3 regions of the Faecalimicrobium sp. JNUCC 81 genome follow, and region 3 is predicted to be linked to each of the others. Evidence: riboswitches for the same ligand, from Rfam matches in the RefSeq annotation. Region 3 holds a riboswitch; each other region holds the start of a gene.
The links. Region 3 has a riboswitch for cyclic di-GMP ahead of JNUCC81_RS05780 (SpaA isopeptide-forming pilin-related protein). Riboswitches for the same ligand answer to the same signal wherever they lie in the genome.

Region 1 (7,721 bases), on a different replicon from region 3:
GAACTATTATTACTGTACATCTAGCCTTCTTAACTACATGAGATGTTACTGATCCAATCGAATCTATAAAGTTTTTCTTTGTTGATTTAGTCATAATTATTGCATCATATTTTTCATTTATTGATTTTTCTATTATTTCATTACCTGGATATCCAAATGAAAAATATGTATCAACTTTATATCCTATAAGTTTATCCTTCATATTTTTTAATATATTGTTACCTATTCTCTCTGAATATTTCATTTCCTCACACAGTACAATAGTGTTCGTTAATATTAATTCTTTAACATTCATTAATGTTATTTCTACAGAATCTTTAGGAAATGTATTTAATACAAAGTCTAAAGATTGCAGACTTCTTTCAGTTCCATCAATTGGTATTAATATTTTTTTCATTTCTCAACACATCCTTTTTATTCTAAGAAATAATATACTATTAGTATATCTACTATATTATCAGAAAATTCCGTAAAATCATAGCCTTTTCTGATGAATATTATTTAATTATAAAACAATCAAAATTTATAGATGTTACAATAGAATTTAATAAAAATATTATAATGACTAATTAGTTCCATTTTAATATAAATAGCCTTAATAAAAATGTTTTTATTAAGGCTATTTATATTATTTATTTTTTATTTAGTTTTTTTCTATTAATTATACTAAAAAGTATCAAGCAAATTACACTTGAACCGATATAGATTAATAGAGAGTCATCTCCTGTTTTAGGATTCAGATTTTCATTTGTAATATCATCTATTGTTATTTTAAATGGTTTATTTACTTTAGATGGTGCTTTAGGTGGTACAACAGGCATATCCGGATCTGTTGGTGGTACAACAGGTATATCTGGATCTGTTGGTGGTACAACAGGTATATCTGGATCTGTTGGTGGTACAACAGGCATATCCGGATCTGTTGGTGGTACAACAGGCATATCCGGATCTGTTGGTGGTACAACAGGTATATTCGGATCTGTTGGTGGTACAACAGTTATATCTTCTAATACAGATATGACTCTTTTAACAGTCGTAGTATTTCCAAATGAATCTGTTACAGAGTATATTAACTCGTATTCACCTGATGTATTAACATCTACGGTTCCAGAAATTTGTATGTTCTTAGTAATATCTCCATCTTCTTTATCAGTAGCTGTTACTCCAGCTTTTTTATCAAACGCAGACCCTTTTTTTATACTTAAATCATTTGCTCCATTTATATTTGGAGAACCATTTAATTCAGGAGAATCTTTTCTTACCATTACTTTTCGTTTTGCAATAGTAGTATTCCCATCACTATCTGTTACTGTATATTTAATATCATGATTGCCAACAGAAAGTCCAGTTAAATCGGTTTTTGGATATACTATACTAGCTGTAATATTGCCATCTTCTGTATCATTTGCTAATACTCCAGCTTGTAGATTTGTTGTATATCCTTTTCTTATAGATATATCAGATAGTCCTGATATAGTTGGAAATTGATTAGTTACTGTTACTTTTCGTTTTGCAATAGTAGTATTCCCGTCACTATCTGTTACTGTATATACTATAATATATGTTTTATTAGATCCAGCAACTGGTTTACCAACTATTCCTTTTACTATAGGAATTAATCCCTTATCATGGTCATCAGTTACCATTACTCCATCTAATAAGCCAAATCGATCTACTTCACCAAGTTTGATTGTTACATCATTTGCACCATTTATAGTAGGAGGCTCATTTGTTGATACATTTACTACTCTAGTTTCTTTAGTAGTATTTCCATCGCTATCTGTTATAGTATATTCTATACTGTGCTTTCCTAGATCTAGCTTTGTTATATCAGTTTTTGGTAATACTATATTTTTTGTAATATTTCCATCTTCCTCATCATGTGCAGTTATCCCATTTTTTAAGTCGAAATTCTTACCTTTTCTTATTTCAACTTCATTAAGTCCTGATATCGTTGGAAATTGATTCGTTACTGTTATTTCTCTAACTACCCTCGTAGTATTTTTATGATTATCTGTTACTGAGTAGGTTAATTTATATGTTTTATTAGAACCAGGACTTGGTTTTCCTATTTCACCACTTATAGTTATTCTGTCAGTTATAATACCATCTTGATTATCTTCCGCTATCACACCATCTAATTTATTAAATGAATCTACTTCATTTATTTTTATAGTCTTATTGCTAGCTCCTCTAATAATTGGTTCATCATTACTCAAAACTATAACATCTACAGTTTTCATAACGGAATTATAGTCACTATCCTGAACAATATAAGTAACTTTATATGTACCTTCCTTAGACAAATCTAGTAATGAATCATTTACTACTATTTTATTGGTAATGTTACCATCTTCAATATCAGTAGCAACTACATCTTCTAGTAAATCTATGGGTATGTTCTTATAAGTTATCAAATTATTTGCTTTTAATGTTGGAACAGCTCCACCAGTATTCATTCTAAATCCTGATTTAATAGGGAATCCACCTATCTCTCCATTTGAAGCAATCGATTTAAAGTCTGTTGTATAAACCTTATCAAAGCTATCAACTATCGCAGTAAATTTTATTAAGTACTGAGTATTTTTTACAATTCTACCTGTATTAAATTCTATTAAGTTATCTGTTGCTGTAATGCTTAATCTATCTGTTATTTCATTATTAGTCTTTATATCTATTACACTTATGCTCTTTTTGTCTACGCTTTGTCCACTATCTAGAGTTATAATAGTATTAATATTATCTACATCTTTTTTAGCAGTTAACGTTGCTTTTATCTTTATTTCATTTGTCTTTGGATTAAAAATGCCTCCTATATCTCCATTATTTAGTGTTCCTCTACCTATATAATTTTCTCCATCCCAAAATGGATCTAACCATCCAGTAACTCCAAAATCTGCTGGTACAACATTTAATGTCTCATCTGCCACTCCATCTTTAAGAGGTAAATTAGTTATATTACCATCTTTATCAACTAATTCAGAGCTTATACTATAAGTTCCTTTATGTGACTTAATGCTCGTCATTATTGAAAGATTTAAACTCCTATCAAATTTAAAATCTTGATTAAATTTTACTTCGACATAATTTTTATCTGGATGTTTAATTAACTCAATAGCATGATTCTGTGGTGATACTTGTATTTTAGAGTAATCTATCGCACTACTTGAAATATTTAATCGTACTATTGTATTTTGAGGTATATTACCGTATCTATCTCCCACAGCTGTGAATTTAATATTTATATCTATTGCTTCACCGTATCGGAAGTCTTTTCCTAATTCTGGATCAACCTCAATCGAAATATTTCCCAAACTAACACTATTTATATCTTTTTTATCATCTTTGTCTTTGCCTGTACTAGACGTTACTTCACTATCTTCTTTATCTTTGTCTGTACTAGACGTTACTTCACTATCTTCTTTATCTTCTTTATCTTTGCCTGTACTAGACGTTACTTCACTATCTTCTTTATCTTTGTCTGTACTAGATATTACATCACTATCTTCTTTATCTTTGTCTGTACTAGATATTACATCACTATCTTCTTTATCTTTGTCTAAAAATTTATTCTCTGATTTTTCTTCTAAATCCACATTCTTTATTTTATCTTCCATTGCTAATACATTTATTGGCATTGATTGAGCTACTATTGATGAAATTAATGACAATATAACAATTTTTTTTACTCTGTCGTATTTCTTTTTTAACATATTTCTCCTCCATAGTTTAATATAATATTATTTATTTTCCAATCTAGATTAGGGTAATAATATCATTTTTTAATATATTAAAATTTCTAATCCATTTAGATTATTAACTACTAAATTACATGTCTTTTCTGCATTATTATGTAATCTGTAAAAAATTTTATATGTAAATGTTTCATAAATATTTACATTTGCTTTATCAGATTGTATTTACACTCCAGATGTATGATCTAATTTATGTTTATATATAGCCGGTTTCACCACTAACTCCGTGTATTCCAGGTGACCACATACAGAATACATTTCAAAGTATCTATTATTTTATTTTGTATGCTAATATGTGTTAGTTTAAATTAAATTCTATTATCGTAAAATTGGATAGATAAATTCTTCGATGCAAACTCCCTCCCCCTATTTCCTTATTTCTACAAATAACAATGTAATTTATAAGATGTTTAAATTTAATTTATCATTTGAAGTTTTATATTTTCTATCTTTTTACTAAATATCGATTATTTAAATTGTTATATTATTAGCAACAAAGGTTTGACTTTGTATTTATTTAGATATATAACTTAAGCTTATATTTATAATACTTACATTAATATCAAATATATATCACTGAGTTTAATAGAAAAAAATATATTTTTTGTCAAATAATATATTTTCTTATCATAATATATCATTTTAAAGTAAAACGTTATAAAATGAAATGAAATAATATGTAAATACTGATAAATTTATACATTTTCTATCTATATATTGTTTTTACCTTGTATCTTTTTTAAATATAAATTAGTGTATTTAGTTTAAAGACAGTAGTTAGTAAAGAAAAGTTCAAATTTAAAAGAAAAATAAACTAAGTTATATATAAAATTTGAAGGAAATTAGTATGGAGATATTCTAAAATAATTTAATATATTTTTTAAGGAAAGTTATGATTTAAATATATAAGATATATTATCTATGGCATTATATAAGCATATAAAAAATAATAAGTAACTCAGTTTATTCATAGTGTAAAAATTTAATTTTATAAAAATAAATAATAAAAGTTAAAACTATTACTATAAAGATTTAAAAAGGAGAGGTTTTGATGAGTAACAAAGGCATTGAGCGTAAATTAGATGGATTAGGGCGAATAGTAATTCCAAAAGAAATAAGAAATGAATTGAATTTTAAAGAAAATCAACCATTAAACATAAACTTAATTGATAACGCTGTTATCATAACAAAAAGTAAAAAAAGATGTCTATTTTGTGATAAATCAAAAGAACTTAAAGAATATAATGATTTTTTTATTTGTACAGAATGTATAGGAAATATAAGCAATATAAGATGAATTTAAAGTAGTAATATATATCTTTTAAAATATAATAGAAACAAGGCTAAAGCAAGCCTTGTTTCTATTACATTTTATCTATCAGATAAATAATATCCACTTAATTTAGAATTTGTAAAAGTAAGTTCAAGATATTTATGTATACTTACTGTATATGTTAATTTAGAAAAGCCTTTATCGCCAGATACTTTGCTAGGATTTCCATATACTGATTTAACATTATCTATTGTTGCTCCGAATTTTAAATTACCTGGAAATACAACATCTATTGTTTTATTTGAGTTATTAAAAGGAATATTTACAACAGTTAACCAAGAATCTTTTATATCTATTGGTTTATCTGATAAGTTTGAATATACTCCTGTAATATAATTTCCAGCTTTATTTTTTAATGATGTTCCTGTAACAGATTGTCCTGGATTAATTATAAATGGATCTTTTTTAGATAGAGTATATCCTAAATTATTTAAATCCTTTAATTTAATAGGAAGTTTTAATACTTTTCCATTAATTTGAATTTGGTTATCTTTCCAGTCTTTAGATAAAGACGTATTTCCTGAAGGGTTTGATGCAGTCATCGCATTAATTGCTTGCTGCAGTGTATTTTTATCTATTCCACCGATTGCTGTAAACTTAACTGCATTTTTTAATATACTCTTGTCTGAATTATTATGTACTAAAACAACTGGTTTGTCCTTCGCTATTGGTGAAATCGTTAAAGAATCAACTAAGCTATATCCTTTTGTTAAGAAAAATTCTGTAGGATTTTTATAAAAATATTCTATTACCTTTTTATTAGTTTCAAATCTATTTGCCCCACCAATTCTATTACTTTTTGTTTTGTCTACAATTTCCTGACTCATTGCACTGCTTTGACCTATTACATAAGAATTTATTTTAGATGCATCAAATGAAATTTTATTTCCATTAGTTAATATAATAGGTGACTTATCTCTTGCAGATATCGGAGCTACACTCATTGCATCCGCTTCGCCCTTATATCCGTTTACTAAAAATATTTTATCAGTTTTATTAAATGAATTAATTTTTTTTGCTACATTATAACTTGTTTCAATTCTATCTTTACCTTGTATTCTCTCAACAATCATTTTTTTATTTTTTAATGTATCTTCTATATTCTTTGATATTGCATTATTTCCACCAATTATATAAATCTTGTTTACTCCTTTTAGTCTATTTATTGTATCCGTTGGTATACTATCTTTTTTGACTAAAAGTATCGGGCAATTTAAAGCTCCAGCTAAACCACTTGCACTTAATCCATCAGATAATGAACTATCTGAATTTACTAAAATTGCTGTCGTATACTTCTGTTTATCTGCTATAAGACCTGCAGTTTCATACCTATTCTTTCCAGTTATGTAACTATCTTGCACTCCGGAATATGCTTGTGCAGATATAGGTGCTATAATTACTAATCCTAATAGTCCAGCTAATATTTTTTTCTTTAAAACCATAGTTAATCTTCCCCTTTACAAATAATATGTAAAAAGTATTATAAGCCTTTATTTTATAGCACACTCTATTTATCCAAACTTTCCAGGATTCAACTTTATAACATAATAAATAGTTTTTTAAATAAGGAAAGAGTTTAAGGACTTATGATATTCTTATATATTTTACTATTATATCAAGTAGAATTGTTCTAAATATAAATATTAATCATTAAAGTTATGAAAAATAGATAATTTATAAGATAATTTTGTTATTATTCAAAGAAAGTCATTAGGGGGATGATTTTATTGAATAGAGAAGAACAAATTAAATATCTAAAAGAACAGTTAGATTTAATATGTATTAAAAAAAATATATTAAGTTATGATGTGATATATCTTAGTCAAAAACTAGATGAATTAATTGTAGTAGAGCAAAAAAATAGGCTCGACAAGATATTTAAAGATTGAATTTATCAATTAAACCTTTGAAAAAATAAATGAAGTAATAATAAAGAATAGGAGAGAAATTTTGATATGTTGGAGAATGCTTGGATATGGATATTATTTATCATCTTTAAAATTATTTCAATCTATATACTTCTATATTTAGTATCGTTAGTATTAAAGATTATTGATAAAAGGAAAAATAAAAGAGTTTGAAGATAATACAATATTAAAATATCATAATGTATATAAAAATTATAATGCCCCAAAATCAAAATAAATTGATTTTAAGGGCATTATAATTTTTAATATAATTACTCATTTAATCCAAGTATGTAAAATAATTATAAAAATATACTTATAGTAAGTTTAGTTTTACTAGTAACTATCGGTGGCAAAATATTAATTTTTACAAATAATTTCATGAGTATATATTTCTGAATCATCTGCATTAGTATATTTTAATATAATTTTTATTTCATTAGCATCAACATCTTTCAAAAACTTTTGTCCCATTGCTTTAAATGATTCTTCTTGTTGACTTACACCCTTTTTTAGCACTTTTATAACTTCTTCATTTACTTCGATTTGTTCTGGTTGCTTATGAGTGTAAATTAAATTATTTCCATCTGCAGATATAGTCAGTTCTTTTGTCATCGTTTTTTCTAATTGAGATTTAACTATAGGATTATTTAGCAAATCTTCTATAGTCTCACTTTTTTTGTCATATTCTTTTTCTTGTTTTTTGTTAGAGTTAGTAATTTGGTT
Region 2 (7,721 bases), 910 kb from region 3:
TTAATCTTTTTACTTTCGTTGGATTAAATTGTACTTCTAATAAATCACTTGTGACTGTATACTCTCCAGTAGTTATCTTACTAAAGTTATCTCCCTTTGTTGTTGGTGAAACATATATACTAAAGTTTTTAGCAAATCCTTTACCACCATTTCTACTTTTATATACTAATCTATTTAAAACTTGAGCTTCTTTTAAAGTTAAGTTTACTTCATTTTTAAATGAATCAGAGTTTGGTCTTCCTGTTTCCCAATGTGTATTTATATCTTCATCAACTGCAAATTTTAATGCTGATCCCCCGTATTGACCGCCGTTATTCGATATATTTGCTATTTTTTCACTACCTATTCTAAACGCTTTATCATACTCATTTATATGAGACGTGTAAAAAGGTGTAAATTTACTTATAATTGCATTAGTAGATGTTACTTCCCCTTGTTGTACTAATTCTATAGCATTTAGTAAATTTTCTTTATAATCTTCATAAAATGGATGACTTTTAGCTTCTTCTTCTAATGCTTTTATTTTTTCAACAGTATTAAATTCATCTCCAATTTGACTCATCGCAGAATCTTTAAATAGTCTATCCATTTTTTCGCTTAATTTATCTTGAGTGTATAACCCAAACTCAGCTGCACAAGCCCAGTTTTCATATCCTTTTTTAAATACAAATTTAACCCTTTTAAACTCTGTTGGATTAAATCTTATTTCAATAGAATTTTGAGTTATTTGTGATGTTCCACTAGATACTAAGTCAAAAGTGTCACCTTTAGATGTTGTTGAAGCGTATATATCGAATGCTTCAGCAAATCCTCTATTTGAACCACGAGGTGCAGTATATACTATTCTATTTAATTTAGTTAATTCACTTAATTCCATTACAACTTCATTTGTAAAACTTGAAGAATTTTGCTTAGCAGAATGCCATTTAGTCTGTGGATTTCCATCTATTGCTCTAGATATTGCATTTTCTGCATAACTTCCACCATTAGCAGTTATCGATACTATCTTATTAGAAGGTAGTTTGTAAATTTCATTATATGCTGGAAGTAAGTCACTGTTTATATCTTTAAACTTAGATACTTTTGCATCAGTATAACTAACTTCTTTTTTATCAACAATTAACTTAGCATTATCTATATCTTCTTTAAAATCCTCGTATAGTGGATGATTTTTAACGTCTGATTCTAAAGCAATTATTTTTTCTATACTATTAAATTCTTCACTAACTTGATTCTTAGAGCTATTTGTAAATAAGCTTTTCATTTTATCACTTATTTCATCTGCTTTATAAAACATAAATTCTGATGCTGATGCCCACTCTTGATTAGCTTTTTTAAATTTGAATTTTATTCTTTTAAATTCAGTTGAATTGAACTTAATCTCTACTATATCTCCGCTAGATCCTTTATACTCTCCACTAGTTACTAGTTTAAAGTCATCGCCTTCATTTGTAAGAGAAGTATATATTTCAACTTCTTGAGCAAAACCTTTACCTTTTGCCGATACTTGTCTTGCCGCATATACGATTCTGTTTAAGTTAGTTACTTCATTTAACCCAACTACTACTTCATTTGTGAATTCTGAGCTATTTGGTTTTCCAGTTTCCCAGTGTGTCTTTAGATTTCCATCTATAGATTTCTCAATGTTGTCACTTCCATATTTCCCACCATTGTTAGTTATAGATGTTATGTTTGAGTTGTCCATTTTGAATACTTCATTATAAGCATTTAATTTATCATTATTATATAAATCAAATTTACTTATAGTAGCTTTCTTAACTTCATTTTCAGATGAAATTTCTAATTTTGAAGTGTTGCTGTTCGGTATCTCACTTGCTAAAACTTCTATTGTTGTAGCTGAGAAATTAGTGATTATCGCTGCCATAGTTACGGCTGCTATTTTTTTTCTGTGCATATTTTACCTCCTGATTAGTTTTATAACCCTCAGAAGTACATTAAAAAAGCTACTCAAAAAGAGTAGCCTTGTATATTACCTAATAAATTTAATATTTTCACAATAAACAAAAGTAATAATATTAATTAACTAAGCTTAAAAACAAAAAGTATAATGTACTCTTTGGCAACTGGCTGACATAGTTATAAACCTTAGTCCCTATAGCTTTGCGTCCCCAGATTTCCCTAGGTTTGCCTATTTAATTTTATTTTAAAATTATTTTCATTATTATTATACATTTTTTTCCATCATTTGCATAGTATAAATTTTCATTTAATTTTGATTAATCAGACTTAATCGATTTTTTATCAACTTTTAGAATTCTTAGCTTCTATATCTGATTATAAATTCTAGTTTCTTTAAAATTAATAATTTATAATATTATTTTTTCATAATTTTTCTTGAAATATATAAAATATTATAATTGCAGTAATTAATGTAAAAATAGATGTAATTAAATTTGAATCTACTGAAACATAAAATACATAAAAACAAGCATTGTCTATTGCATGAAGAAGTATACACAACCAAATACTTTTTGTTTTATAAAATAACGGAGTCATTATAAATGATGTAGCAATACAACTTATAGCAAATGGTATAAACATAAGTTTTTGTTGATGTGAACCTACAACAAACCACATTGGAATATGCCAAATTGACCAAACAAATCCAAGTACTAAAGTAGCTATAGTTGGAGAAAATCTTTCTAGAAGCCTCGGTAATAGAAATCCACGCCATCCAATTTCTTCAAGTCCTCCTCCAATAATTGCAAAAGGTACAATAAAAATAATTAAGCTAAGTGGATATCGTAGCATCAATAAATTGTTGCCTTGAGTTTTAAAAGCTATATATGCAGATGCCCATAATATAATTGGAGCAAAAATAGTGTATAAATACATAATCGGCTTTTGTTTTATATTTATTATAGATTTTAAAAATAATTTAAATTCATTAGTTTTATTATAGTATCTTTTAAATGTAATAAATGCTGCAATAGAAGGTGAATATCCTGCAATACCATAAATTATCATAAAAATAGGTGTCCCGAAAGTTAATATATTAAATTGTGTTGTTATTATCGATATTGTATAAAAAATCATACTTATGGTGATTAATGAAATCGTGTAAAACTTCAATTCCTTATTCATATATTACCCTCCTTATCTACCTATATTTTTTGTACTATATATAAATTTATTATGCCACTACTATTAATATTACTTGCATAAAAATAAAGCCTATTATATTTAATTATTGTAGGCTTTATAATAATCTCAAATTTGTATATTTTAAATTAATTTATGATAATTTTTTAAACTCTTTTACTATTTTAGCTGAGTTAACGTTGACTTAAAATAACGTAATATTTATAGATTGTAAAGATAGGTTTTACATAAAAAAGCTATGACTTCATGGTCATAGCTTTTTACTTATAGCTATTTTAGTAATATCTAATTTCTTTTTTTAACCATATCTAAAAAATACTTATGAACTCTTAAATCATCAGTTAATTCAGGATGAAAAGATGTAACTAGCATATTATTTTCTTTTGCTGCTACTATCTTTCCATTAACTTTTGATAGTACTTCTACTTTAGCACCTACATTTTTAATATAAGGCGCTCTTATAAATACCATAGGAATATTATCTCCTATGTAATTTACTTTTTCTTCTGTATTAAAACTTCCTAATTGTCTTCCATATCCATTTCTTACAACCTCTATATCCATTGTACCAATATGTACATCATCATTTTTAATCTCTTTAGCAAGTAAAATCATACCTGCACAAGTTCCCCATACAGGAGTTTTACTTAAAATTTTTTCTTTTAATGTAACATGTAAATCAAGTGTTTTAAGTAATTTTCCTATTGCTGTACTTTCCCCACCAGGTATAATAATCCCATCAATATTTTCAAAATCTTCTTTATTTCTAATCTCTATAGATTCTGTACCTAATTTTTTTAACATATTTATATGCTCTCTATAAGCACCTTGCATTGCTAATACCCCTATATTCATATTACCATCCTCTAACTGCTAACTTTTCTTCATTTGCTAAGCTACTTACAGATATTCCACTCATAGCATCACCTAAATCTTCTGATATCTCAGCTAGTTTTTTAGGATTATTGTAATGTGTAACTGCCTTAACTATAGCCTCTGCTCTCTTCTCAGGATCATCTGATTTAAATACACCAGATCCTACAAATACACCATCGCATCCAAGTTGCATCATTAAAGCTGCATCTGCTGGAGTCGCAATTCCTCCTGCTGCAAAGTTAACTACTGGCAATTTACCATTTTCGTGAACATATTTTATTAAATCATATGGAGCACCCATTTCCTTAGAAATATTCATAAGCTCTTCTTCTCCCATAGATACCACTTTTCTTATATCGGATATCATAGTTCTCATATGTGTAACTGCTTCAACTACATCTCCTGTTCCAGCTTCACCTTTAGTTCTTATCATTGCACAACCTTCACCTATTCTTCTTAGAGCTTCTCCTAAATTTCTAGCTCCACATACAAAAGGAACATTAAACTTAGATTTATCAATATGATATATATTATCTGCTGGAGTTAATACTTCACTCTCATCTATAAAATCTACTTCTAAAGCTTCAAGTATTTGTGCTTCTACAAAATGTCCTATTCTAACCTTTGCCATTACTGGTATACTTACCGCTTCTTGAATTTCTTTAATCATTTTAGGGTCTGACATTCTTGCTACCCCACCATCTTTTCTTATATCTGATGGGACTCTTTCTAAAGCCATTACTGAACAAGCTCCTGCTTTCTCTGCTATTATTGCTTCAGCTGGATTTGTAACATCCATTATTACTCCACCCTTTAACATTTGTGCTAAATTTTTATTTAATCCATATCTACTATTCATACAAAATTCCCCCTACCTTTAAATTTTTACTTTAACAATAAAAATAGTAGTACAATTTATACGTATTATCAATTAATATCTTCTGAAATACTTGTTTAAACTCAATTGTATCCATACATTTTTTTTCAATACAATGTATCTAGAAAATACTTAAAAAGCAATTTTGACATTGAAGATATAGAAACTTATAAAGTAGAAATGCTATCAACTGTTGAATGTAGTATAGATATGGGAAATACAAGTGATGAAGTTAAAGGTTATGCTAAAAAAGTAACTAAAACTGTACATAATGATGGTATAGCTTTCGGCATTGAAAATTTCATATTATAAAAAATTCACTTTGCTCATGTCACCAACAACCTACAAATCAGCTCAGTTTCTCAAAATCATAAGCACTCTAGTTATAAACCATTTATCTAGAGTGTTTTATTTTTATTGATATTAATTATCATTTTTATTTACAAATAATTATTAATATGCTATTATCTAATTAAGTTAAATAATATTTACGGAGGTAGATTGATATGAATAAAGTTAATATAATATATTGGAGTGGCACAGGAAACACTGAAACAATGGCTCAATCTATATTTTCAGGTTGTAATGATGATGCTAAGTTATTAAGTGTTGATAAAGCTACTCTAAATGATATAGATGAAGCTGATGTATTATTTTTAGGTTGCCCTGCAATGGGAGATGAAGTTTTAGAAGAAGGTGAAATGGAACCTTTTATGGAAAGTATCTCTTCTTTAGATAATAAAAAAGTAATACTATTTGGATCTTATGGTTGGGGAGATGGCCAATGGATGAGAGACTGGGAAGAAAGAATTACAAGCTTAGGAGCTAATATAGTTGAAGAAAGCGTAATTGCAAATTATGACCCAGAGGCTTCAATATTAGATTCACTTAGATCTTTAGGTGAAAAATATTCTAAATAAAATTCGCTACACTCATGTAAACAACGACCTGCAAATTAGGTCCATTGATCAAATTTAGTAGTTAAAATTCTTTCTGTTGTATTTAATTATTTATTTACAACTTAAAATTTAAATATTATTGTATACACATTTAAGATCCCCTAGTAATCATTTTGATTTCTAGGGGATCTTATTTAATTTAAATATATATTTAATTAACTCATAAGTATTTTTAAAAACTTTTCTCTATTATTTAAAAAATCTTGAGTAATTTGATAATTCTCGCTTTCTTCATAATTTACAGTAGTTATCTTTTCTTCTTTTATTTCATATATTACTGAATTTGGATAAGCCATAAGTATTGGCGAATGAGTTGCTATTATAAATTGACATCCTTCATTAACAAGTTCATTTAATCTAGTTAATACTGCCATTTGCCTTGCTGGAGATAAAGCTGCTTCTGGTTCATCAAGAATATAAATTCCATTTCTTGAAAACTTGTTTAGAAAAATAGATAAAAATGATTCTCCATGAGATTGCTTATGTAAGGATACTCCTCCATATGCGTTTATAATCGGCATACCCATAGTCTCTTTATCTAGTTCATCTATATTAGATGCAACATTGTATAAGGATTCTGCTCTTAGAAAAAATCCTTGCCTAGGCTTTTTAAATCCTTTTGATAGTGTTATGTATTTATGTAAGTCTGAATGACTATCACAAGTTGAAAAGTTAAAGTTTTTGCTACCACCTTCTGGATTAAATCCGTAAGATACTGCTATTGCTTCTAATAGTGTGGATTTTCCACTCCCATTTTCTCCAACTAAGAATGTAACTTTAGGATGAAATTCTAATTTGTCTAAATTTTTTATAATTGGTAGACAAAATGGATACTTATTTATATTATCTATTTTATCTTTGTTTAATTTTACATATCTAATGTATTGTTTAATATTTATCTCTTCCAATAGTAATCACTCCTTGCAAACTTAGTATAACACGTTATTGATTTTAATTAATATTATTCATAAGCTATAAAAGTAAACTTACTTAAAACCATAAGATTAACACCCTAAAAATTTATTTAAATCTCTTTGGCTTCTCTACTCTCATAGCTATTATATAACCACATTCTGTGCATATATATGCTATTATATTTGAGCTCAGTCCAAATGAATCCATTGGCTGCATACTTCCATAACCTTTTTGTATTCCTCTCTCTATTTCATCGCAACCACAATTTGGACATTTATCAATGTTTATCATATATTCATTCTCCTTAATTATAATATTTGTATTTTATAGTATAATTTATCTATTTTTAAAGTTTCTTCTTTAACTTTTTCTAATTCATTTTAGGTAATTGTCATAATTAATTACTATATTTTCTATCTTAGCATAATTTAATTTCTTAGATTTACTAATAAACTATCAAATTAACTTTAACTTTTCAATACATTGTGCTTAAAATGCCGTTTTTTGTACCTAAATAGGTATAATTTCATAAAATTAGTATAATATTATGAAAAGTATAATAAGATATCTAAAATACTTTTTCTAGGATTTATTTCATCATTAAGTATAGAGGTAGTTCAGCTATTTGTAGGATATAATGTATCTGATATAGATGATATTATTTTTAATACTACTGGTGCAATGTTAGGTCTATTATGTTATAAGTTATTAAAAAAAGTAGTTAAAAAGACTAAACTTAATAATACTTTAGAAAGTATAAATGATTCTTATACAGAAAACATATTTAACAAAAGTATAAAAGTCCTATCTATGATAAGTATATTGATATTTAGTGTGTATACTTATTATGTTTATGATCAAACAGGGTCTGATAAATTATCTAATGAAGAATTAGCCATAGAAATTTTCAAAGATAATAGTGGCAAATTTATTGATTCTAAAGATTTAGAAGATAAGAAATTTTATCTTTT
Region 3 (7,721 bases):
ATGTTTTTGTCTGGTTCTTTTTCTTTTGGAGTTTCATTTGGTTTGTATTCTTTAGGATTTTTGTCTGGTTCTTTTTCTTTTGGGATTTCATTTAGTTTGTCTTTTTTAATGTTATTGTCTGGCTCTTTTTCTTTTGGGTTTTCATTTGGTTCATCTTTTTTAATATTTTTATCTGGTTCTTTCTCTTTTGGTGTTTGAGTTGGTTCATCTTTTTTTATATTTTTATCTGGTTCTTTTTCTTTTGGGGTTTCAACTATTTTATCCCCTCCACTATTTTTATCTCCTTCTATTTTATTATTATATATATTTCCTAAATCAACTGTAGTACCTAGGTCATCTTCCTTTATAGTAAACTTTATATATTCATTATTTAAATAGTATCCTTTTGGAGCTTTGGTTTCTTTTAGATAATATGTTCCTGGAGAAACTATCTTTTCTCTTATTATTCCTTCCTTATTACTAGTAACACTACCAATAATTTTTTTCTCTTTGTCTAGTATATCAAATGTAGCCCCGGATAATAAACTTTTAGTTTTTTTATCTAATTTAAGAGCTTTAAAAGCATATCCCTTTTTAGTCTCAACAGTATTAGTACTTGAATCTTTTATTTTAGCTACGTTTAATATTGTCGTTCCATCTTTTACATCACTAAAATCCGTCTTTATATTCACTTTATATATTTCATCGTAGTTCATATTTACACTATCATTAGTAACTTTTATTTTATTATTTACCTTATCAACTTTAAGGCTAATACCATTTGAATTATCTTCTATTTTTTCAGTTATATATTTACCATCTTTTTGCCCAATAATTTTATGCTTTTCAACGTTAACTACCATAATCTTAACATCTGGGTTAATTTTATCTGATAAATCTATATATCCCTTACTAAAAAATCCATGTGAGTCAATTTCTATAGAATAATTTACTATTTGATTATCTCCATCTTTAAGTGTATTTTTATCTACTTTTTTTATTGCATTTATAGAGCCTGAATCTTTTTCATATTTAACAGTTGAGTTTGCATTTGATGTTTCATTATTATAACTAATTGTTGCCTTATTTTTGTACTCTTCATGCTTATCTGTAACTACTAATCTATAATATATAAAGTATTTATTTTTAATATCTCCAAGATTTATAGTCATTTTGTTGTTCTTAACAGTAATCTTATCTTTACTATTTGGGTATATTTGATAATTACCTTTTGAATCATAATAATATATTGATGCACTTGATTCTTTATACTTTGTACCTTGTGGTAATGTATCATTTATTACTACATCTTTAATATTCTCTTTATTTTGGTTTACAACAAGTGTGTATCCAATTTCATCACCTATATCTGTGACTATACTATTTCCTTTTTTATCATGAAACTTCGTATTTTCATATTTCTTAATCATAGGTACTTCTACCTTTTTAGTTTTTAGCATAGATGAACTTTCAATAGTCTTTCCGTTTATATTTAATATTGCTGTATTTTTATAAGTTGGAAACTCTTCATTTATATTAACGTAGTATGAAATATCATATTTTGAGTTTATATTTCCAAAGTTTATTACTAGTCCATCTTTAGTTTTCTCAGTTTTTAAAAGTAGTTCTTTTGTTACGTCTTTTTTATTTCCTATGTATGGTGTTTCTTCTATTTTTAAACTATTTATATCTAGTTCTAACCCATTAGGCATTTTATCTTTTAAGACTACGTTATTTAAATTAGAGTATTTCTCATTAATAGAAACAATAAACTCCCATCTTTTACCAACAGCAGGAGCAGGTATATTTGCAGTTAATATACCATCAACATAATGACTTGCATTTTGTGCATATTTATTTAAATATCTATCTACTGCAAGATTATGTTCTTGCTTTTCTTTTGGGTCATCTGTTACCACTGGATCTATATTTACTAAATCAACATCTAAATATGTAGTATCGCCATTTAAACTAGCTTCAACTCTAACTTTTTTATCTTCATCAACTTTAGGTGCAAAAGCTCTAATACTTAAATATCCCCCTATACCATTAGTAAGTGCTTTTTCACTTAAAGTTGCTACTACTTTAGTTCCTTCTACTATGACATTATCAAAATGATCTTTAGGATAAGATGGTTTAATATCTCTAAATCCATCTGGGAGGTTAAATGTTATTACATTTCCTCCTTCTTTTAATTTTCCTAATTCTCCCGTTATACTATAGTTTAGTGTAAATTTAACTTCATCATTTTCTTTTATAGGATTTTTATTGCTACTTATTGATAGGCTAATATTTTTATTTGTATCTAAGGCAAATACATTTATGACCGGTGACATAAGATTTATCATTAAACTAACTACCACTAACATTGTTGTAAATAAAAAACTATACCTTTTATTACTTTTCATACTTACACTCCCTCTATTCATTTTTTGCAATAAAAAACCGACTTTAAACAATAATTGTTTAAAGCCGGTTGCATCACTAACTCCATATATCCCAGATGCCCACATACAGAATATACTTCCTCGTTTCTTTAAAAAAAAAGACTTTAGACATTAATTGTCTAAAGTCGGTTGCATCATTAACTCCATATATTCCAGATGCCCACATACAGAATATACTTCCTCGTTCCTTTATATAAATAATAGCACATGTCTATGCTTATTTCTATATTAGTAAGATTTTGATACTATTTTATATATATTAATTGATATAGTAAGTTCTTATTTTTTTATTTAACTAGTTATATATTTATTTTAGATATAATTAATCATGTATAATTTAGGAACAATTATATCTTTTTCTAGCACTTATGTTTGTTTTAAGTTACAAACATAAGTTTGACTAAATATTTAATTTATAGTATTATGATTTTAAGTAAATAATAATACTAAATAACGATACATAACTTCGGAGGATAACATGATCAATAAAATAGGCAAGATAACAATATATGTAGATAATCAAGATGATGCTAAAAAGTTCTGGACTGAAAAGTTAAATTTTGTAGTAAAATTTGAACAATCAATGGGTCCCATGACTTGGTTAGAAGTTGGTCCAAGTGAAAGTGAATTTACAACATTTGTTTTATATGATAAAAAAATGATGCTAACTCAAAACCCGTCTGCAAATGTTAATCATCCATCTATATTACTAAGTACTACTAATATAGAAAAATCATACAATGAAATGAAAGAAAATGGAGTTGAAGTTGGAGAACTTATGATTATGCCTTATGGTAAAATGTTCTCATTCAAAGACCAAGATAACAATGAGTACTTATTAAGAGAAGATAAATAATAAAAAGCTCTAATCATTAAATGATTAGAGCTTTTCTAATTGTATTTTTTAGGTTTTTAGTGTAGTTTTGGTGTAATATATACTAAAGACATGTAAGTATTGCTATAAGAAGTTCTTTAATAAATTTTTTTATATCTGTTTCTGGTCCTTTGATAACTAACTTATTACTATTCTTTTTACATTCACTCATATAATCATCTCCTTTATATAACACGATGAAGTAATTATCTTAAACTTAATAAATAATATTTTATGGGTAAAATATTACTTTTGATTTAAGAATTATTTTTAGATAAATATAAAAGACCGACGAAAATAATTAAAGAAATAGAGCTTAATATAATCCTCCATAAACTTCCAGAAAATAAAATTAAATATAAATCTAATGATATAAAACCAAGTATAGTTATAAATTGTGCTAGTTGCTTAAAATTTTTTTCCATAAAACCTCCTAAAAAAACTTATCATCAATATAAGGCATAATTGTAAAATTGATTAGAATTAAAAATATACCACCTACAATAAATATAAGACCTATACTCTTCATATTCATAGCATACTCCTTATACATCTAAGTTATAACAATACCTCCTGATTATCTTTTATAGTTACATTTAAATTTTATCATAATAAAAATTAAATTAATCAAAGGTGGTCTAAAATATAGAATTTATGGACTAAAATATATATTTCTATTTATATATATGAGTTAATTTAACAATAGGTTGATGAGTTATAGGATGTTCTTTACCTTCTTCAACCTTGAAATTATCATTTTCCTTAGGCATAATAGTTAAAACATTATCTTTATACTCTGATTTATCAAAATTTATACTATATCCTATTTTTCCTTTATGCCCATATAAATAGCAAACAACTTTTTTATTATTCATAAATACCATCTGCATCATATCATCATTTTCAGCTTCAGTGATATTTAAAAACTTATATCCTACAGTATCATATATTTTTTCTCTAGGAGTGTTTGATTTAAATACATACGCCTTGTCCCACTTAATAGGAACCACCTTTGATAAATTTATTTCTTTAACTTTAGTATCTAACATTGTGAATTCTGCTGATACTTTCCCATAATTATCACATAGTTGTTCTAGATATTTTTTACTTTCTTCAAATTGTGTTATTTCACTAGACTTATCAACTACATTCCATTTATTATTCTTTTTTTCTAATTTTAAATTTATTTTAGAAATACACTCTCCATGATCTCCTGGTTGAGTAACTATAACATTTTTTCCTGACTCATTTTTATAATCATGTTGCTTTATCTGTTCATGTGTATGACCTGCAACAATTGCATCAATACCCTCAACTTGTTGTGCCAAATCTTGTATTCTATTTCCTGGGTGTTTTGGCTTTTTAGGTTTTTCCCCTGTATGTGTAACTACTACTATAACATCAGCCTTATCTTCTTTCATTACCTTAACCCATTTTTTAGCATCTTCTACTAAGTCATTCATGTATAAGTCACCATATCCATCTGCTTTATCAAAATCTTTTAAGTCCTCACTATCTTCTCCTACTTCTTTTATAGTAAGACCTAATATTCCTAATTTTACAGTTCCTTCATTAGTTTTAACATCTTTTATTACATAAGGTTTTGTGTAGTTCTCTCCATTTTTCTTATATGTATTTGCTGATAATACACTTATTCCTTGTTTTTCAAAGTCAGATATCATATTATCTAAATGAAATTTATTATTAGATACAAATTCATGGTTTCCAAGTGTTACAGTATCATATCCAACTTCTTTCATTTCTTTTGCAATAGGTGCTTCCATATATTCGTCTCTTTTTCTTTTTTCAAAATATTTATTCATATCTCCTGAAGCTTCAAATCCTCCATCAAAAAAATCCCCTGCGTCTACTAAAGTAATATTTTTATCTTTCTTTTTTTCATTTTCTACATAAGAAGATAACTCATATGGTATTACTCCATGTAAATCTGTTGTTGCTAGTACCTTTATATCTGTTGTTTTGGTAGAAGTACATCCTGATATTAATAGTGTCGTTAATCCTAATACTCCCAATATTATCTTTTTCATAAAATCCCTCTTTTCCCCTTTTATAAACAATAAAAAATTTGCTTTGCTCAAGCTTAATAGTTGGAAATTATATTTATCCACAAGTCATATAAAATATAATTTCCTTATATGTAAAATAGCCAAACATTATTAAATACTTTATTTTAACTTATCTATATAGTTTTTAGCTTCTAAAAGTTGTGAATTAGTTAATTCTCTGTATCTTTTTACAGCTTTTACTTCTTCACCTTTTAAAATCATTTGTTTTAATTCATTGTCTATCTTTTCTATTTCCTCTTCAGTTAAGTTAACTTCACTTTTATTATTTTTAAGTGCCATTATATAACTAAATAGAAAACACATTGCTGATATAAAGTAAAGGATTCCTACAATAGTTTTCCCTCCTATTATATTAACAACAGCACATATAGAAAATAACATCACTAGTACTATTTCCCACCTAAATAACCTTTTCTTCATTCTCCTCACTCCCATTTTATAAATAATATTTTTAATTTATAAACTAATATTTGGCTATAATTTTAATTATCTTCTTAAAAATCATTTACATAATAATCCATCTTATTTTTAACATATAAATTCTAATTTTAGTTGGAAAATGGACTAAAACATAATAAAAACGGATTAAAATAATCTTTATGTCTAAAAATAGGTCTAAAGTTTATATTTAATACATAAAAAATACACACTAAAAATAGTGTGATTTTTATGTATTAATTGTTTTTTTTATTTATAATATAACTGCAAATATAACTTTTGCATCTTTATCCGATTTATTTTCCCAACGGTGATTTATACCTGCTGTTACTTTAACACTATCCTCTTTATTTAATACAAATTCTTCATCATCAAGATATAACAAAACTTCGCCTTCAAGTACATAAGCTATTTCATATCCACTATGATTTATATTTCCATTACTTGATGATGTATTTGGTGCAAGGGTCATAATTGCAAATTCAAAATTATCAGTTACTCCTGGGGCAAGTATTTCATAAATAACATCATCACTATTTGGAAGAATTACTTTTTTTCTATTGTCTTTTCTAACTATTAAGTCCTCTTTTACAACTTCTGATGTAAAAAATGTAAATAACGCTACATCTAAAGCTGATGCAATAGATTTTAATGAATTTACAGAAGGATTTGCAAGTCCTCTTTCTATTTGACTAAGCATAGATGATGTAACATTAGATAACTGTGCTAATTCTCTTATACTTAAGCCTTTATTTTTTCTTATTTGTGATATTTTTTCACCTATATTTATATCTGACATTGTAATCTCCTTATAAACTAAATCTTCTTATTTCATAATTTGAACCACTTTATTAAAATTATAGCATTTAAGTTCATTATAACATAATAAATCAATAAAATTAAATTGTATTTAATTAATTAAATTACATTTGACACCTTTATGCTTATTGTATAAAATCATAGATAATAGCTTTGACAATAGAGGGGGAATACATATGACAATAACAACCTTAGGGGCAACTATAGGGTTAATTGTAGCAATTATACTTATAATAAAGAAATTTGAACCATTTTACTGTTTAGTATTTGGTGCTTTAGTAGGTGGATTAGTAGGTGGTGCAAATTTAGTTGAAATAGTTGGGTATATGGCTATTGGTGCAAAAGATATGGCACCATCTATTCTTAGAGTAATGACATCAGGGTTTTTAGCTGCCACATTGATAAAAACAGGAGCAGTTGAAAAAATTTCTGAGGAGATAATAAAATTATTAGGACTTAATAAAGCTATTTTAGGAATTGTATTATCCGCAATGGTTTTAGCTGGTGTAGGAGTTGACTTAGATGTTGTTGTTCTTACAGTTGGGCCTATTGGAATGTCTATAGGACACAAATTAGGATATTCAAAATTAGCAATACTTTTAGCAGCATTAGGTGGCGGAAAAGCTGGAAATATTATTTCTCCAAATCCAAATACATTAGCAGCTGCAACTAATTTTAATGTTGATTTATCAAGTGTTATGCTTGCAAATATAATTCCTGCAATATGTGGAATTATCGTAACTACAATTTTAGCTAAATTATTAATTAATAAAGGTAGTAAAGTTGATATTGATATAAATATTAAAGAAGATGAGAATTTACCAAGTTTATTTGCGTCTTTAATCGGACCCATAGTTTCTATTGGATTATTATTTTTAGGAAATATATCTAGTATAATTATAGATCCACTTGTAGCTTTACCTATTGGTGCTGTTATAAGTATTATTGCTACTAAAAACCTAAAAAATACTAGAGAGTATATGTCTTTTGGAGTTGCAAAAATGCAAGGGGTTTGTATATTACTACTTGGTACAGGTACATTAGTTGGAATTATTCAAATGTCTAATTTACAACATA

Region 1: another riboswitch for cyclic di-GMP. It lies ahead of JNUCC81_RS19210 (immunoglobulin-like domain-containing protein); the one in region 3 lies ahead of JNUCC81_RS05780 (SpaA isopeptide-forming pilin-related protein).
Region 2: another riboswitch for cyclic di-GMP. It lies ahead of JNUCC81_RS10110 (NPCBM/NEW2 domain-containing protein); the one in region 3 lies ahead of JNUCC81_RS05780 (SpaA isopeptide-forming pilin-related protein).

What each region holds. Positions count from the first base shown of each region.
Region 1 covers NZ_JBSJXY010000002.1:43,768-51,488, forward strand. The annotation lists gene JNUCC81_RS19205 (universal stress protein) at 1-397, opposite strand, end outside; gene JNUCC81_RS19210 (immunoglobulin-like domain-containing protein) at 633-3,713, opposite strand; cyclic di-GMP riboswitch class II at 3,951-4,034, opposite strand; gene JNUCC81_RS19215 (AbrB/MazE/SpoVT family DNA-binding domain-containing protein) at 4,807-5,052, shown strand; gene JNUCC81_RS19220 (cell wall-binding repeat-containing protein) at 5,127-6,530, opposite strand; gene JNUCC81_RS19225 (Spo0E family sporulation regulatory protein-aspartic acid phosphatase) at 6,816-6,977, shown strand; gene JNUCC81_RS19230 (DUF4854 domain-containing protein) at 7,356-7,721, opposite strand, start outside.
Region 2 covers NZ_CM132203.1:2,050,574-2,058,294, forward strand. The annotation lists gene JNUCC81_RS10110 (NPCBM/NEW2 domain-containing protein) at 1-1,915, opposite strand, end outside; cyclic di-GMP riboswitch class I at 2,077-2,160, opposite strand; gene JNUCC81_RS10115 (CPBP family intramembrane glutamic endopeptidase) at 2,344-3,105, opposite strand; gene pdxT (pyridoxal 5'-phosphate synthase glutaminase subunit PdxT) at 3,409-3,978, opposite strand; gene pdxS (pyridoxal 5'-phosphate synthase lyase subunit PdxS) at 3,980-4,858, opposite strand; gene JNUCC81_RS10130 (HAD family hydrolase) at 4,964-5,188, shown strand; gene JNUCC81_RS10135 (flavodoxin) at 5,383-5,796, shown strand; gene JNUCC81_RS10140 (AAA family ATPase) at 5,991-6,743, opposite strand; gene JNUCC81_RS10145 (hypothetical protein) at 6,856-7,041, opposite strand; partial or broken gene JNUCC81_RS10150 (hypothetical protein) at 7,357-7,401, shown strand; gene JNUCC81_RS10155 (hypothetical protein) at 7,432-7,721, shown strand, end outside.
Region 3 covers NZ_CM132203.1:1,140,977-1,148,697, reverse strand. The annotation lists gene JNUCC81_RS05780 (SpaA isopeptide-forming pilin-related protein) at 1-2,387, opposite strand, end outside; cyclic di-GMP riboswitch class II at 2,441-2,524, opposite strand; cyclic di-GMP riboswitch class II at 2,541-2,624, opposite strand; gene JNUCC81_RS05775 (VOC family protein) at 2,905-3,282, shown strand; gene JNUCC81_RS05770 (hypothetical protein) at 3,558-3,725, opposite strand; gene JNUCC81_RS05765 (metallophosphoesterase) at 3,975-5,348, opposite strand; gene JNUCC81_RS05760 (hypothetical protein) at 5,487-5,807, opposite strand; gene JNUCC81_RS05755 (cupin domain-containing protein) at 6,079-6,624, opposite strand; gene JNUCC81_RS05750 (GntP family permease) at 6,821-7,721, shown strand, end outside.